2 regions of the Carnobacterium antarcticum genome follow, and region 1 is predicted to be linked to the other one. Evidence: predicted binding sites of a transcription regulator. Region 1 holds the regulator's gene; the other holds the start of a gene.
The links. The regulator CtsR, encoded in region 1, represses protease genes until heat stress. The targets are predictions, from matches to a motif close to TTGGTCAAAAAAGGTCAAANA.

Region 1 (7,541 bases):
TGCTATTGCCGGCAGCTCACCTGCGTATGCATTCCTCTTTATTGATTCTTTAGCTCGCGGAGCAGTCAAAAATGGAATGCCAAAAGACCTTGCTACGAAAATTGCAGCACAAGCTGTCTTAGGTAGTGCCAAGATGATCTTAGAAAGCGACCAATCTCCTTGGAACTTGATTGACCAAGTTTGTTCACCAGGCGGCACAACAGTCGCCGGCATTGTTGCTTTAGAAGATGAAAAATTTATTTCAACTGTCATTAAAGGGGTTGATGCGACCATCGCAAAAGACCAAGAGCTAATGCAGGGTTAAAAATGAAAAGAAGGATAGACGGCCTCAACTGGCTGTTTACCCTTCTTTTTCCTTGTCTGTTCCATCTGTCGATTCTTGCAAAGCTGCTGCTTTACGTGCAGCTTTTTCGGCTTTTTTACGTTGACGCAAAGCTTTAAAAAAATCTGTCAGTAACGCTCCGCATTCTTGTTCTAAAATAGCTTTTTCAATTTCAACTTGATGATTGAAGCGTTCATCTGCTAATAAATTCATTAATGTACCCGCGGTTCCTCCTTTAGGATCTGGAGCACCGTAATACAATTCTTTGACACGTGATAAAATCATTGCTCCACTGCACATGGGGCAAGGCTCAAGCGTCACGAACAGTTGAGCATCTTCTAAACGCCAATTTTTTACCGTTTGATTAGCTTCTTGAATGGCCAACATCTCAGCGTGAGTTGTTGCATCATGGCTTTCTTCCCGCCGATTGTGCCCCCGACCAATAATTTCTCCATTTAAAACCACAACAGCCCCAATCGGCACTTCTAATTTAGCTCCAGCTTTCTTTGCTTCTTTAATTGCTTCACGCATAAAACATTCTTTTTCTTCTGTCGTTAACATACATTCATTCCTTCATCGTTTCTTGGTCCCATCATATCATAAACTGTCCCAAAATCTGAAAAAGAATGTTAGAATGGAGTTAGAAGAGATCAATAGTCTCTATCTCAAAGAGGTGATTTTTTGAAGTTTGATCAAATTAAACAAATCTATCCAGAAGCTCAATTAGTTCATGAACCTAAAAATACAAATGTAACCGTTTCGTTTCCTTTTAAAGACCAATGGATTCAATTCAATGCCGCTACCAAAACGAACCGAGAACTCGATTTGCTTCAGCTAATGTTTAAACCAGAGCAAGCTCCCCTCCAGCATGCCGCTAAACAATCTGATTGGTATGCTTTTTTACTTGGAGAACGAAATGAGTTGCCAGAGAAAACCGGTGATTTCCGTGTGATTCAATTTGCCCTTTTAAAAAAAGACCAGCAATTTGACCAAAAAACATGGCTTAAAGCTTTTAAAAGTATGTTTGAAAGCGTTGATGAAGCTTTTTTTATTGACGAGACTGCTGGCTTGTTGATCCAAAGCGAATCAGCTGGAAAATTAACAGTCGAAGAATTGTCTGCTATCATTCAGACCCTTGATGATGACTTCTCAATCAAAACGATTTGTTACATCGGACAGTTTTGGCCGTTCAATTCGGATTTCCGCAGCATCATTATGGAAGAACAAATCATTTTCAACAAACAGAAAAACAAGACCTCCGCACTCTTTTCGCTGCCGACTGTTGCTTTAAATTACTATACAGCTGAAGCATTAGAAAAAAGTCCGTTGATGCAAGCGTTGAAGAAAAAATTTATTGGCCAACCAGAGTGGAAAGAATTGGTGTTAGCTATGTGGCATAGTCAAGGGAATATCAGCTTAGCTGCCAAATCTTTGTATGTTCACCGCAATACACTCCAATACCGGATAGACCGCTTTTACGAACTTAGCGGCTTGTCTTTGCGTGATATGAATGACTTATTATTGTGTTATTTGTTACTGTTGTAAGAAAAAACAGACCTGATACGCAGGTCTGTTTTTTGCTGTCTTTTATTTTTTGATTTTATCTTTAATGTCGCCAGCTACATCTTCTGTTTTATCGACTACCATATCTTTTTTATCTGCCAGCATGTCTTTTTTGTCCATCAGCATATCTTTGAATTCACTTGTTGCATCTTTCAAATGATTGCTATACGTGCCCACTTGACCTTTTAAATCAGTGACTTTATCAACCACTTTGAGTAAATTAGTTATTTCGTCATCTGATAATTTTTCAACAACATCTAATGCTTTTTCGTTGCCTTTCAACTTATCTTTAACAAAGGTTTTAGCTTTTTTACGGTTGATGCACGCTTCTAGTTTCGCCATAGTTTTATCGGATGAAGATAGAATGAATGCTCCCACCGCCACAGTTGTGCCTAAGCCAATAAGTAAATTACGTGTTGAATTTTTCATACTACTCACATTCCTTTCAGTTATATCTGTGAACCAATCATAGCAGAAACTGGAAAAAAACACGAACAAAAACGCCTAATGCGATGGAACTGCATTAGGCGTTTTAATCATTATTTATTGGATAAACTCACTAAATCAAGCTTTTTCTTTATCTCCGGAAAGGGCAATTTTTTCTTTTGTTTCAGCGCCTTTGACAGTGATACGGATTTTGCCTTTAGCAGCCCCGATCGTTACATGATCACCAATTTTTACATTGCCGCTTAGCAATTCTTCGCTTAAGCGGTCTTCAATTTCTTTTTGAATTGCACGACGTAATGGACGTGCACCGTATTCAGGATCAAAACCAGCTTTAGCGATAACATCGATGGCAGCTTGAGTAATTTTGACATGAATGTCCATTTCTTCCAAGCGTTTGACAATCACTTGTCCCATCAACTTAACGATTTTATTCAATTCAGGTTTTTCAAGTGAATGGAAGACAATGATTTCATCCAAACGGTTAATAAACTCTGGTTTGAATGTGTTTTTCAATTCTTCTTTGATGCGTTTTTCCATCGTCTTATGATCTTTTCTAGCATCAACAGCACTAAAACCAACCGACTTTTCATCTCGTAAAGCTGTTGCCCCAAGATTGGAAGTCATGATCATAATGGTGTTTTTGAAATCCACTTTACGGCCTTTAGAATCCGTTAAATGCCCATCATCCAACACTTGCAAAAGAATATTGAAAACGTCTGGATGTGCCTTTTCAACTTCATCAAATAAAATGACTGAATAAGGTTTTTGACGAATTTTTTCAGTTAATTGTCCGCCTTCATCGTAACCTACATACCCTGGAGGAGAACCAATCAAGCGGCTGGTGCTGTATTTTTCCATAAATTCAGACATATCGACACGAATCAAGGCATCTTCACTACCAAACATCGCATCTGCTAATGTTTTAGCCAACTCTGTTTTACCTACTCCTGTAGGTCCTAAGAACATAAAGGACCCAATTGGGCGATTTGGATCTTTCAACCCGCTTCTGGCACGTCTAATGGCTCTAGCGACTGCACTGACAGCTTCTTCTTGACCAATCACACGATTGTGCAGCACTTTTTCCAATCTCAATAATCGATCGGTTTCTTTTTGCTCCATTTGTTGGACAGGTATTCCAGTCCAGAGCGACACTACTTCAGCAATGTCGAGCGCCGTCACTTGCAATTGAGAAGCAGCAGTAGATTGTTTTTCTTGTTTGAGCAGCAAGTCTTCAATTTTTTTCCGTTGGCGCATTTCTTTCACTCGAACTTTGGCAGCTTTTTCAAAATCTTGCAATTGGATCGCGGTTTCTTTTTCTTGGACCAATTCATCCAATTCAGTAATAGCAACAGCTAAAAGAGTGGGTTTATCTGAGACATCTAAACGCACTTTAGCTGCTGATTCGTCGATCAAATCCAGAGCTTTATCGGGCAGTTGTCTAGAAGTAATATAACGCGAAGACAATTGAACAGCTGCATGAATCGCTTCTTCTGTTATTTCAACATTGTGGTGTTCTTCATAACGCGAACGCAGACCTAACAATATTTCTTCTGTTTCGTCTGGAGTCGGTTGATCAACACGGATAGGTGAAAAACGACGTTCGAGTGCTGCATCTTTTTCAATATACTTTTGGTATTCGTCTAAAGTAGTCGCACCAATCGTTTGCAGCTCTCCCCGTGCTAAAGCAGGTTTCAGGATATTGGAAGCATCGATTGCTCCCTCAGCTCCGCCAGCACCAATCAACGTATGCAATTCATCAATAAAAAGAATCACTTCTCCATCTTGATAAATTTCATCGATAATTTTTTTCATGCGTTCTTCAAACTCGCCGCGGTATTTAGTGCCCGCAACTAATGAACCCATATCCAGCATCATCAAGCGTTTATTGGCTAACGTTTGAGGCACTTCACCGGTAACGATTTTTTGAGCCAATCCTTCTGCAATGGCTGTTTTACCTACACCAGGTTCTCCGATTAAGACAGGATTGTTTTTTGTTCGACGGCTTAAGATTTGAATAATGCGTTGGATTTCTGTCTTACGTCCAACGATAGGATCCATTTTACCAGCACGAGCGTTAGCCGTTAAATCTCTTGCTAATGAATCAAGTGTCGGCGTTCCTGCTACGGGTTTAGAAGCTGCCTTTGGACGTCTGCCTTTGCCATTTGTCACATCTGAGATCCCCATTTTTTTCAAAAGAATTTGACGGGTTTTGTTCAAACTAATATCTAAATTAGTCAAAATTTTAGACGATAAGATATCTTCTTCTCTTAATAGACCTAATAGCAAATGTTCCGTTCCTACTAAAGGAGCTCCCATTCGTCTTGCTTCGTCTGTAGCTAATGTGATTGCTTGTTTAGCTCGAGGCGAATAAGGCAAGACGGCGTTTTTCGAAACATATTTCATGGTTCCATAACCCGTGAAATGTTCTATTTCTTCTCTTACGTCTTTTTCCGTTACAGAAAATTGACGAAGTGTTTGGCCCGCAATTCCATCTTGTTCAACCATAAGGCCCAACAAGATGTGCTCTGTCCCGACAGAATGATGACGGAATCCTTTAGCTTCTTCCTGTGCTAACATTAGAACCATTTTTGCTTTTTCTGAAAATAATTCATTCATATTTTATTACCTCCGTCTTTTAAGACTGTTCATATTTTAAATTGTTTAAAAATGCTATTAAAATGCGTGCCCGTAATTCATGTTCCAGTTTTGAGTCTAAAGATAAAACCGATTTCTCCATCGCTGATAACATTAAATCGGCTTCTCGTTTAGCTATCATATTGTCTTCGTATAACGTTTCTACGATTGAAAAAGCGTTCCTTTGAGAAATCTTATCTCCAACCACATCAATCAGCATATCCAACATTTCTGCTTCATCTAACAACTTTACTTTTATAATTCGAATATACCCGCCGCCGCCACGTTTGCTCTCAACCAAATAACCTTGTTGAACAGTAAAACGTGTGTTGATGACATAGTTAATTTGAGAAGGAACACAATTAAATCGATTTGCCATTTCACTACGCCTAATTTCGACTTGCTCATCCGTTCCAAGTACTTTCTTCAAATAAGCTTCAATGATATCCGACATATTTTGATTATTCATGTGCTATTCGTTACTGAAACAATGAAGATGTATGGTATGTATATTACCTATTTTTACCACACAATGCAACGGTGTTCTCTCAGTAACACTCCTTTTCTTTTTGTCTTAACACTAGACTTAATCGCTCGTTCCTTTTTTCCTCTAGAACAGCGTCAACCAATCAGACTAATCCTTGACTAATCCTGACTTTCATTATACGAGAAAATAAGCCATTTGAAAAGCCACACAGTCTCATTTGCCTTAAAAACTATTTAATTCTAACCAAATAAAAAAATAACCACTAATGAAATAAGTGATTATTTTTGTATTTTATTCTTTTATCGGGAAGACAGGATTCGAACCTGCGACCCCTTGGTCCCAAACCAAGTGCTCTACCAAGCTGAGCTACTTCCCGTAATGTTCTTCAATGTTAGTTTTGAAAAATGCACCCAAGAGGAGTCGAACCTCTAACCGCCTGATTCGTAGTCAGGTACTCTATCCAATTGAGCTATGGGTGCTGAATAATGGTGCCGAGGGCCGGAATCGAACCGGCACGGTGATCACTCACCGCAGGATTTTAAGTCCTGTGCGTCTACCTGTTCCGCCACCCCGGCATTTAGAACAAGCAATGATTTTTTCAAATCTTGCTTACTAGTTGGTCTAGTAAGCGGAAGACGGGGTTCGAACCCGCGACCTCCACCTTGGCAAGGTGGCGTTCTACCACTGAACTACTTCCGCAAATGGTGCCGGCTAAAGGAGTTGAACCCTCGACCCTCTGATTACAAATCAGATGCTCTACCAACTGAGCTAAGCCGGCTAATACAGTAAAAAGAATAAATGGTGCGGGTGAAGGGACTTGAACCCCCACGTCTCTCGACGCTAGATCCTAAATCTAGTGCGTCTGCCAATTCCGCCACACCCGCTAAGCGTAGCATAACTATCCATCATAGATGTTTAGTTATGAGTCATGCAGGATTCGAACCTGCGACCCTCTGATTAAAAGTCAGATGCTCTACCAACTGAGCTAATGACTCATGGTGGAGGTTAACGGGATCGAACCGCTGACCCTCTGCTTGTAAGGCAGATGCTCTCCCAGCTGAGCTAAACCTCCATGGGATAAATTAAATTTAATGAATCAATGCGCGGCAGCGTCCTACTCTCACAAAGGGAAACCCTTCACTACCATCGGCGCTAAGAAGCTTAACTGCTGTGTTCGGCATGGGAACAGGTGTGACCTTCTTGCCGTCACCACCGCACATTTTTTCATCAAGAGAACGGTGTTCTCTCAAAACTGGATAGTGTTTTTCTCTTGCAACATCGTGTCGAAACCAAGACACCGTTTAAAAAATTGGTTAAGTCCTCGACCGATTAGTATTGGTCCGCTCCATACATCGCTGTACTTCCACTTCCAACCTATCTACCTGATCATCTCTCAGGGGTCTTACTCACTTACGTGATGGGAAATCTCATCTTGAGGGGGGCTTCACGCTTAGATGCTTTCAGCGTTTATCCCGTCCACACATAGCTACCCAGCGATGCTCTTGGCAGAACAACTGGTACACCAGCGGTGTGTCCATCCCGGTCCTCTCGTACTAAGGACAGCTCCTCTCAAATTTCCTGCGCCCGCGACGGATAGGGACCGAACTGTCTCACGACGTTCTGAACCCAGCTCGCGTACCGCTTTAATGGGCGAACAGCCCAACCCTTGGGACCGACTACAGCCCCAGGATGCGATGAGCCGACATCGAGGTGCCAAACCTCCCCGTCGATGTGGACTCTTGGGGGAGATAAGCCTGTTATCCCCAGGGTAGCTTTTATCCGTTGAGCGATGGCCCTTCCATGCGGAACCACCGGATCACTAAGCCCGACTTTCGTCCCTGCTCGACTTGTAGGTCTCGCAGTCAAGCTCCCTTCTGCCTTTACACTCTACGAATGATTTCCAACCATTCTGAGGGAACCTTTGGGCGCCTCCGTTACTCTTTAGGAGGCGACCGCCCCAGTCAAACTGCCCGTCAGACACTGTCTCCCAGCCAGATCATGGCTGTGGGTTAGAGTGGTCATACAGCAAGGGTAGTATCCCACCAACGCCTCCACCAAGACTAGCGTCCTGGTTTCATCGGCTCCTAC
Region 2 (7,541 bases), 680 kb from region 1:
TTTTGGTTTTTTTATAAATTCTCTTACTCATCAACTGTTGTTCAAAGACAAAAAAAGCTGTAAGAATCAATTGATGATTCTTACAGCTTTTTTATTTAATGCTTATTTTGTATACGTTTCTACTAATTTAACTACTTCTTCAGCAGTGTCACAATCGTTGATTGCTTTTTCTGCTAATTCAGCCATTTTCGTAGTATCTAACCGTTTCATAAGACTGCGTGTTTTTAGAATGCTTGATGCACTCATAGAGAACTCATCCAAACCTAATCCCATTAATAATGGAACAGCTGTTTGATCTCCAGCCATTTCGCCACACATACCAGTCCATTTGCCCTCTTTATGAGAAGCATCAATCACGTTTTTAATCAAACGTAAGATTGCTGGATTGTATGGTTGGTAAAGATAAGAAACACGTTCATTCATACGGTCTGCTGCCATTGTGTATTGAATCAAATCATTCGTTCCAATACTGAAGAAATCAACTTCTTTAGCAAATTTGTCTGCAATTACAGCTGCTGCTGGAATTTCAATCATGATACCAACTTCGATATCTTCTGAAACTTCGATGCCTTCATTTACTAATTTTTCTTTTTCTTCAAGCAACATACCTTTAGCTTGACGGAATTCGCCTAAAGTTGCGATCATAGGGAACATGATACGCAATTTACCAAACACAGATGCACGTAAAAGTGCACGTAATTGGGTTCTAAACATATCCGGTTCAGCTAAACAAATACGAATTGCACGGTAGCCTAAGAATGGGTTCATTTCATGCGGCAATGTCAAGTAAGGCAATTCCTTGTCTCCACCAATATCCATTGTCCGTACGACAACAGCTTTATCTCCCATTCCTTCTAAAACAGCTTTATAAGCTTCAAATTGGGCTTCTTCTGTTGGGAAATCCGGTGAATCCATGTAAAGAAATTCTGTTCGGTATAATCCAACAGCTTCTCCGCCGTTATCTTTGACACTCACTAAATCTTTAGGCGTTCCAATGTTAGCAGCTAATTCAATGTGTTTGCCATCAGCTGTAAGAGTTTTTTCGTTCTTCAATTTATTCCATTCAGCTTTTTGAGCTGCAAATTGAGACGCTTTCTCTTCGTATTCAGATACATCTGCAGTTTCTGGGTGAACCAAAACATCCCCTTGTAAACCATCCACAATTAGAAGATCGCCTTCTTTTACAATAGCTGTAATTTCTTTTGTTCCTACGATTGCAGGAATTTCAAGTGAACGAGCCATGATTGCAGAGTGAGACGTACGGCCACCAATATCCGTTACAAATGCTTTTACAAATTTACGGTTTAATTGTGCGGTATCGCTTGGGGTTAAATCATGTGCAATGACAATTACTTCTTCATCAATCATTGATGGGTTTGGTAATTTCACTCCCAACAAATGACTTAATACACGTTTAGTAACATCTTTAATGTCAGCTGCACGTTCTTGCATATAAGGATTGTCTTCCATTCCTTCGAAAATGCCGATAAACATATCCGTCACTTCTTTTAATGCACTTTCAGTGTTCACTTTGTTATCTCTTATGTTACTTTCGATGCTCCCAATTAATTCAGGGTCAGAAAGAACCATCAAATGAGCATCAAAAACTTGAGCTTCTTCTTCGCCTAAAGCTTCAGCAGCTTTAGTACGAATCAGCTCAAGTTCTTGAGTAGCTTTATTTAACGCATTTTTCAAACGTTCAATTTCTGAATCAGAATTTTCAACTGAGAATTTGTCGAAAGATAAATCGGGTTCAACAAGTAAATAAGCTTTTGCTATTGCAATGCCATCACTTGCCGCAATCCCTTTCAATTTTTCAACCATTACTCAGCTAAACCTTCTTTCTTCATCGTTTCTTCGATGCTGTTGATTGCTTCAGCTTCGTCAGTTCCATCGGCAGTAATCACAACTTCTGCACCTTGGCCAACGCCTAAAGACATAACACCCATGATAGATTTTAAGTTAACAGATTTACCTTTATATTCTAGGTTGATATCTGAATTGAATTTGCTCGCTGTTTGCACCAATAAAGTTGCAGGACGTGCATGAATCCCTGTTTCAGCTATTACATGAAAATCGCGTTTTTCCATAATGTTTGATCTCCTTTTAGTAAATAATAATTTATCAGGGCCACTCTCAAATGACTGTTTCTTCCAAATAAAACGCATTGAAACAAACATTCCATGAAATAACCCTTTCATCTTTATAGACTACCATTTTTAAGTAGTTTCTACAACCATTTTCTCTTTTTCTTTTGTATTTTCCCTGTATATTCTTTACTCAGCGAAAGTTTGATACCGGAAAACAACTTCTCCATTGTGCTTTGCTTCACCAATAATCTGATCTTTTTTTTCATGGTTCAGCCATATTTCTCTGAATTGCATGAAGTCTTCTTTTGCTATCAACAGTTCTTTTAAATCTCCATTGATTAGTTTTTCAACTTCATTTGCCATCTCTCCGCTTTCCATTTCTTCACTTCTTTCATCTTTTAATCTTTATAATTGTAATGCATTTTTTTACTAAAAGATAGTGCATTACACTTGAAAGTCAGACAAGGTCAGTGTATAATAAGAACATAAGGTCAGGGAAGGTCAGAGAAAGGTCATGTACAGTTGATTTTCAATTCTCCAGTACTGAATCGTTCATCCGCCCTTTTCTTGTAAACTTTAATTACTGAAAGGTTGTGCATGTTATGTTATGTCAAAACTGTAATCAACGAGATGCAACAATTCATTTATATACAAATATGAATGGCCAAAAAGGTCAATTAGATATTTGCCAAAATTGTTATCAACTACTAAAAAACGCTAATGAAAGTGGAAGTTCCAGAAATAATCGTCCTACACCTCAAGATCCTTTTGGATTCGGCGGATTGGATAACTTCTTCCGTTCTATGCAAAATCCAACTGGTCAAGGTGTACCACCGACTCAAAGTGGCGGCAATTCCGGAAACGGACAACCGCCTACTAATAAAAAAAGTGGTTTATTAGGCGAATACGGTACGAATTTAACAGATTTAGCTAGAACTGGAGCTATCGATCCTATTATCGGACGAGATAAAGAAATCGAACGAGTCATTGAGATTCTAAATCGTCGAACAAAAAATAATCCAGTTTTAATTGGCGAACCTGGGGTTGGTAAAACGGCAGTCGTTGAAGGACTAGCTCAAAAAATCGTTGACGCAGAAGTTCCTCAAAAACTAATGGATAAAGAAGTTATTCGTCTTGATGTAGCTTCTCTTGTTCAAGGAACCGGTATCCGGGGACAGTTTGAAGAGCGGATGCAACAATTGATCGATGAGTTGAAAAAGAATCCGCAAATCATTCTCTTTATTGATGAAGTGCATGAAATAGTTGGTGCTGGTAGTGCTGAAGGCAGCATGGATGCCGGAAATATTTTGAAACCAGCATTAGCGCGTGGCGAATTGCAGATGGTCGGTGCAACAACATTAAAAGAATACCGTTCAATCGAAAAAGACGCTGCTTTAGAAAGACGGATGCAGCCTGTCCGGGTAAGCGAACCGACTGTTGATGAAACAGTCGCGATTCTAAAAGGAATTCAAAAGAAATATGAAGATTACCATCAAGTCGCTTATACGGATGAAGCCATTAAAGATGCCGTCATGCTATCACATCGCTACATCCAAGATCGTTTCTTGCCAGATAAAGCAATTGATTTGCTAGACGAATCCGGTTCTAAGAAAAACTTGACGATTCAAGCAATCGATCCAAAAATGATTGAAGATAAAATTGCTGAAGCTGCACATCAGAAACAATTAGCTTTACAGCAAGAAGATTATGAAAAAGCCGCTTTTTATCGTGACCAAGCAACTAAATTTGCGGCAATGCGCGATCAACAACAACCCGATTCGGAACGCCCGGTTGTGACTGAACAAGATATGGTCAATATTATTGAAATGAAAACCAATATCCCAGTTGGGGAATTAAAAGAAAAAGAACAAACCCAATTAAGAAACTTAGGTACGGAATTAAGCAAACATGTGATTGGACAGGATCAAGCAATTGATAAAATTTCCAAAGCTATTCGCAGAAGCCGTATTGGATTGAACAAGAAAAATCGCCCAATTGGTTCTTTCTTATTCGTAGGGCCAACTGGTGTTGGTAAGACAGAGCTAGCCAAACAATTGGCGCTAGAGTTATTTGGAAATAAAGAAGCTTATATCCGATTCGATATGAGTGAATATATGGAAAAACACAGTGTTGCTAAGCTGATCGGTTCTCCTCCAGGATATGTTGGATATGATGAAGCTGGACAATTGACTGAAAAAGTTCGTCATAATCCTTATAGTATTTTACTATTGGACGAAATCGAAAAAGCCCATCCAGATGTCTTGCATATGTTCTTGCAAATTTTGGAAGATGGTCGTTTAACCGATGCACAAGGACGCACAGTCAGCTTTAAAGACACTATTATCATTATGACGAGTAATGCTGGCACAGGATCTGTGGAAGCTAATGTCGGTTTTGCTGCCGCTTCTAAAGGAAATCAAAAATCCGTTTTAAATCAGCTCACTGATTTCTTTAAACCTGAATTCATTAACCGCTTCGATGCGATCGTTGAATTCAATTCTTTAAAGAAGGAGCACCTGCTTGTCATCGTGGATCTAATGCTGCATGATGTTAATGAGATGTTGAAAGACCAAAACATTTCAATTGAAGCAGATCAACAGGCGAAAGAAAAATTAACTGAACTAGGTTATGATCCTCAATTAGGGGCTCGTCCATTGCGCCGTGTTATTCAAGAACAAATAGAAGATCGCATTGCTGACTTCTATCTTGACCACCCTGAAAGCAAGGACTTGGTCGCTACAGTCAATGATGCTGGTGAAATAGTCGTAAACGCTAGACAAACAGAACCTTCTATCGTTCAAACCCATCAAAACGATACTAAAGAAAACTAATTATTGATTAAAACGAGTTTGAGACTTTTCTCAAGCTCGTTTTTTTGTTTTTTCATTTGCACTCTGTATTGACTATCTGTTTTATAGAACATTAATTATTAAATCTCTGTTAAAAGTGATAGCTTTCTTATTTTCAATATGAAAAAACAATGATTCAGCTAATATGCTTTGAGTTTAGCCGGTTTTAATTATATAATACTCTTAACATATACGTTATAAAAAGAGGTGAACTGCAATGAAATTAATTGATGTCACAAATAACCATACAGCTTTAGTAACGGAACAACTTGGAAATACAGATGCCAACTTTATTAAAGTCTATTCTTTAGGTCCAACTACGGTAGTTTTTTCAGGTGCTCCTACTCATAAAGACGTTCTTTTATTAAATAAAGAACGCAATATTAAAAATGCAGAAATACAGTACGCTATTGATCATATTTTACAAACTACACCAAATAATGTAGACATTTTGCATGCACCTAATATTGTTGAGCTTTCAATACCTGTTAACGACTAGCAGCTGATTGCATTATTTTTTGCTCTTTTTTATTTTTTTGTTAAGCTTAATAAAAAGAACGCCTTTTTTTTGAAGGCGTTCTTTTTATTCTTGAGTCTCTTAAATTTGATACTAAAAAATCAGAACAGCGACAATTATCATCTTTCATTAGACGACTTACTCATTTTCCAATACAGTCAATTCAGCTGCACCTAGTTTTTGTATTCTAAAGCTTCCGGCCAGAACAGCACTACACTATTATCTTCGGCTCTGCTTCCCGAGACAAATGCATCTTTTCCGGGCTTTAAGGCTAGGATTCCTTCATCATAGAGATGCTCCACAGCATCTACGATATCTCCATCAGAAAGCGTCCCCTTAAGACCATCCATTTTTTCTTTTATACCCTCTCCGCTTTTATAAATAGAAATAATTTCATTTCTTAATTCTTCTTGATTCAATATGAACCCCTCCTGTCTATTAATTTAAATAAAGTATAACAATTAATGTAAGGGTTTTCCGTTTTTCTGTTTTGTCCTGCCCTGATCAACGTTAAAAAGACCAAGCAACTGTATACATCAGCATAACTTGGTCTCTTATCAAAAACTCAAAAAATTTAGTACTTATTTTCAAAAATTGATGGCTGCAGCTTACAACAGCGAAGACAACTCTACATTCGGATATTTATCCGCAAACCATCGCATGGCAAATTGATTCTCAAATAAGAATAACGGATGATCGTAGCGATCGCGTACCAATAAATTACGACTAGAAGACATATTGACATCTAAATCTTCTGGTTTGATCCAGCGGGCAATTTTGCTTCCAATTGGAGTCATGATCACTTCTGAATTGTATTCATGTAACATCCGGTATTGAAATACTTCAAACTGTAACTGCCCCACTGCCCCAAGAATATAATCTTCTGTATGGTATGTTTTATATAATTGGATGGCTCCTTCTTGAACAAGCTGTTGAACTCCTTTATGGAATGATTTTTGCTTCATGACGTTTTTAGCAGAAACTTTCATAAAAAGTTCAGGTGTAAATTGTGGCAATTTCTCAAATTCAACATTTAATTTGCCCTCGAAAATAGTATCTCCAATTTGGAAATTTCCCGTATCGTAAAGACCGATGATATCTCCAGCTACCGCTCGTTGAACTGTCTCGCGGCTTTCAGCCATAAACTGAGTTGAATTAGACAGTTTTATTTTCTTTTTCGTTCTTGCCAGTGTGACATCCATCCCTCGATCAAATTCACCCGAACAAATCCGGATAAAGGCAATACGGTCACGATGGGCCGGATTCATGTTAGCTTGAATTTTAAAGACGAATCCTGAAAACTCATTTGTGTAAGGATCGACTTCTTCCCCTGCTGTATCTTTGTGCGCTGTTGGACTTGGTGCAAACTCAAGAAAAGTGTCTAAAAATGTTTGGACACCAAAATTCGTTAGCGCTGAACCAAAGAAGACAGGAGTTAGTTCGCCATTAGCGATTTTCTCTTCTGAAAAAGCATTTCCCGCTTCATTCAACAATTCAATGTCTTCTAAAGCTTGTGTGTATAAAGAAGACTTTTTAATAGGATGGTCGCCTTCAATTTCTCCGGCTGCATTTAATTCAACAACTCTCTCATTGTCTTTACCATTTACTTCTGGACGGTGAATTTCAATGCGTTTATTGTAGTTGTCATATAAACCTAATAAGCCTCTTCCCATACCAATTGGCCAATTCATTGGATAAGAATCGATTTCTAAAACTTCTTCCAATTCTTCTAATAATTCCAGCGGTTCTTTTCCATCTCGATCCAGTTTATTAATAAACGTAAAAATAGGAATCCCACGCATACGGCAAACTTGAAAAAGCTTCTTCGTTTGAGGTTCAATTCCTTTACCGCTGTCAATCACCATAACGGCACTGTCGACGGCCATTAATGTTCGATACGTATCTTCTGAAAAGTCTTCATGTCCTGGTGTATCCAAGATATTTATTTTCTTCTCTTTGTACTCAAATTGCATTACCGAACTAGTAACTGAAATACCACGTTGTTTTTCAATTTCCATCCAGTCTGAAGTTGCAAACTTGCCTGTTTTTTTACCCTTTACTGTACCAGCTTGGCGAATAGCTCCT

Region 2: NY10_RS00250 (ATP-dependent Clp protease ATP-binding subunit) is a predicted target of CtsR. The motif match lies at 2,578-2,598, and genes of this name have one in related genera.

The regions. Positions count from the first base shown of each region.
Region 1 is NZ_CP010796.1:1,967,591-1,975,131, reverse strand. It holds gene proC (pyrroline-5-carboxylate reductase) at 1-304, shown strand, start outside; gene tadA (tRNA adenosine(34) deaminase TadA) at 341-883, opposite strand; gene NY10_RS09300 (helix-turn-helix domain-containing protein) at 1,004-1,867, shown strand; gene NY10_RS09295 (hypothetical protein) at 1,910-2,314, opposite strand; gene NY10_RS09290 (ATP-dependent Clp protease ATP-binding subunit) at 2,450-4,948, opposite strand; gene NY10_RS09285 (CtsR family transcriptional regulator) at 4,968-5,435, opposite strand; tRNA gene NY10_RS09280 (tRNA-Pro) at 5,756-5,829, opposite strand; tRNA gene NY10_RS09275 (tRNA-Arg) at 5,859-5,932, opposite strand; tRNA gene NY10_RS09270 (tRNA-Leu) at 5,940-6,028, opposite strand; tRNA gene NY10_RS09265 (tRNA-Gly) at 6,081-6,152, opposite strand; tRNA gene NY10_RS09260 (tRNA-Thr) at 6,156-6,231, opposite strand; tRNA gene NY10_RS09255 (tRNA-Leu) at 6,253-6,337, opposite strand; tRNA gene NY10_RS09250 (tRNA-Lys) at 6,376-6,448, opposite strand; tRNA gene NY10_RS09245 (tRNA-Val) at 6,450-6,525, opposite strand; rRNA gene rrf (5S ribosomal RNA) at 6,555-6,670, opposite strand; rRNA gene NY10_RS09235 (23S ribosomal RNA) at 6,763-7,541, opposite strand, start outside.
Region 2 is NZ_CP010796.1:43,590-51,130, reverse strand. It holds gene ptsP (phosphoenolpyruvate--protein phosphotransferase) at 103-1,824, opposite strand; gene NY10_RS00260 (phosphocarrier protein HPr) at 1,824-2,090, opposite strand; gene ykzS (protein YkzS) at 2,277-2,468, opposite strand; gene NY10_RS00250 (ATP-dependent Clp protease ATP-binding subunit) at 2,693-4,921, shown strand; gene NY10_RS00245 (DUF1827 family protein) at 5,157-5,438, shown strand; gene NY10_RS00240 (hypothetical protein) at 5,630-5,875, opposite strand; gene NY10_RS00235 (peptide chain release factor 3) at 6,065-7,541, opposite strand, start outside.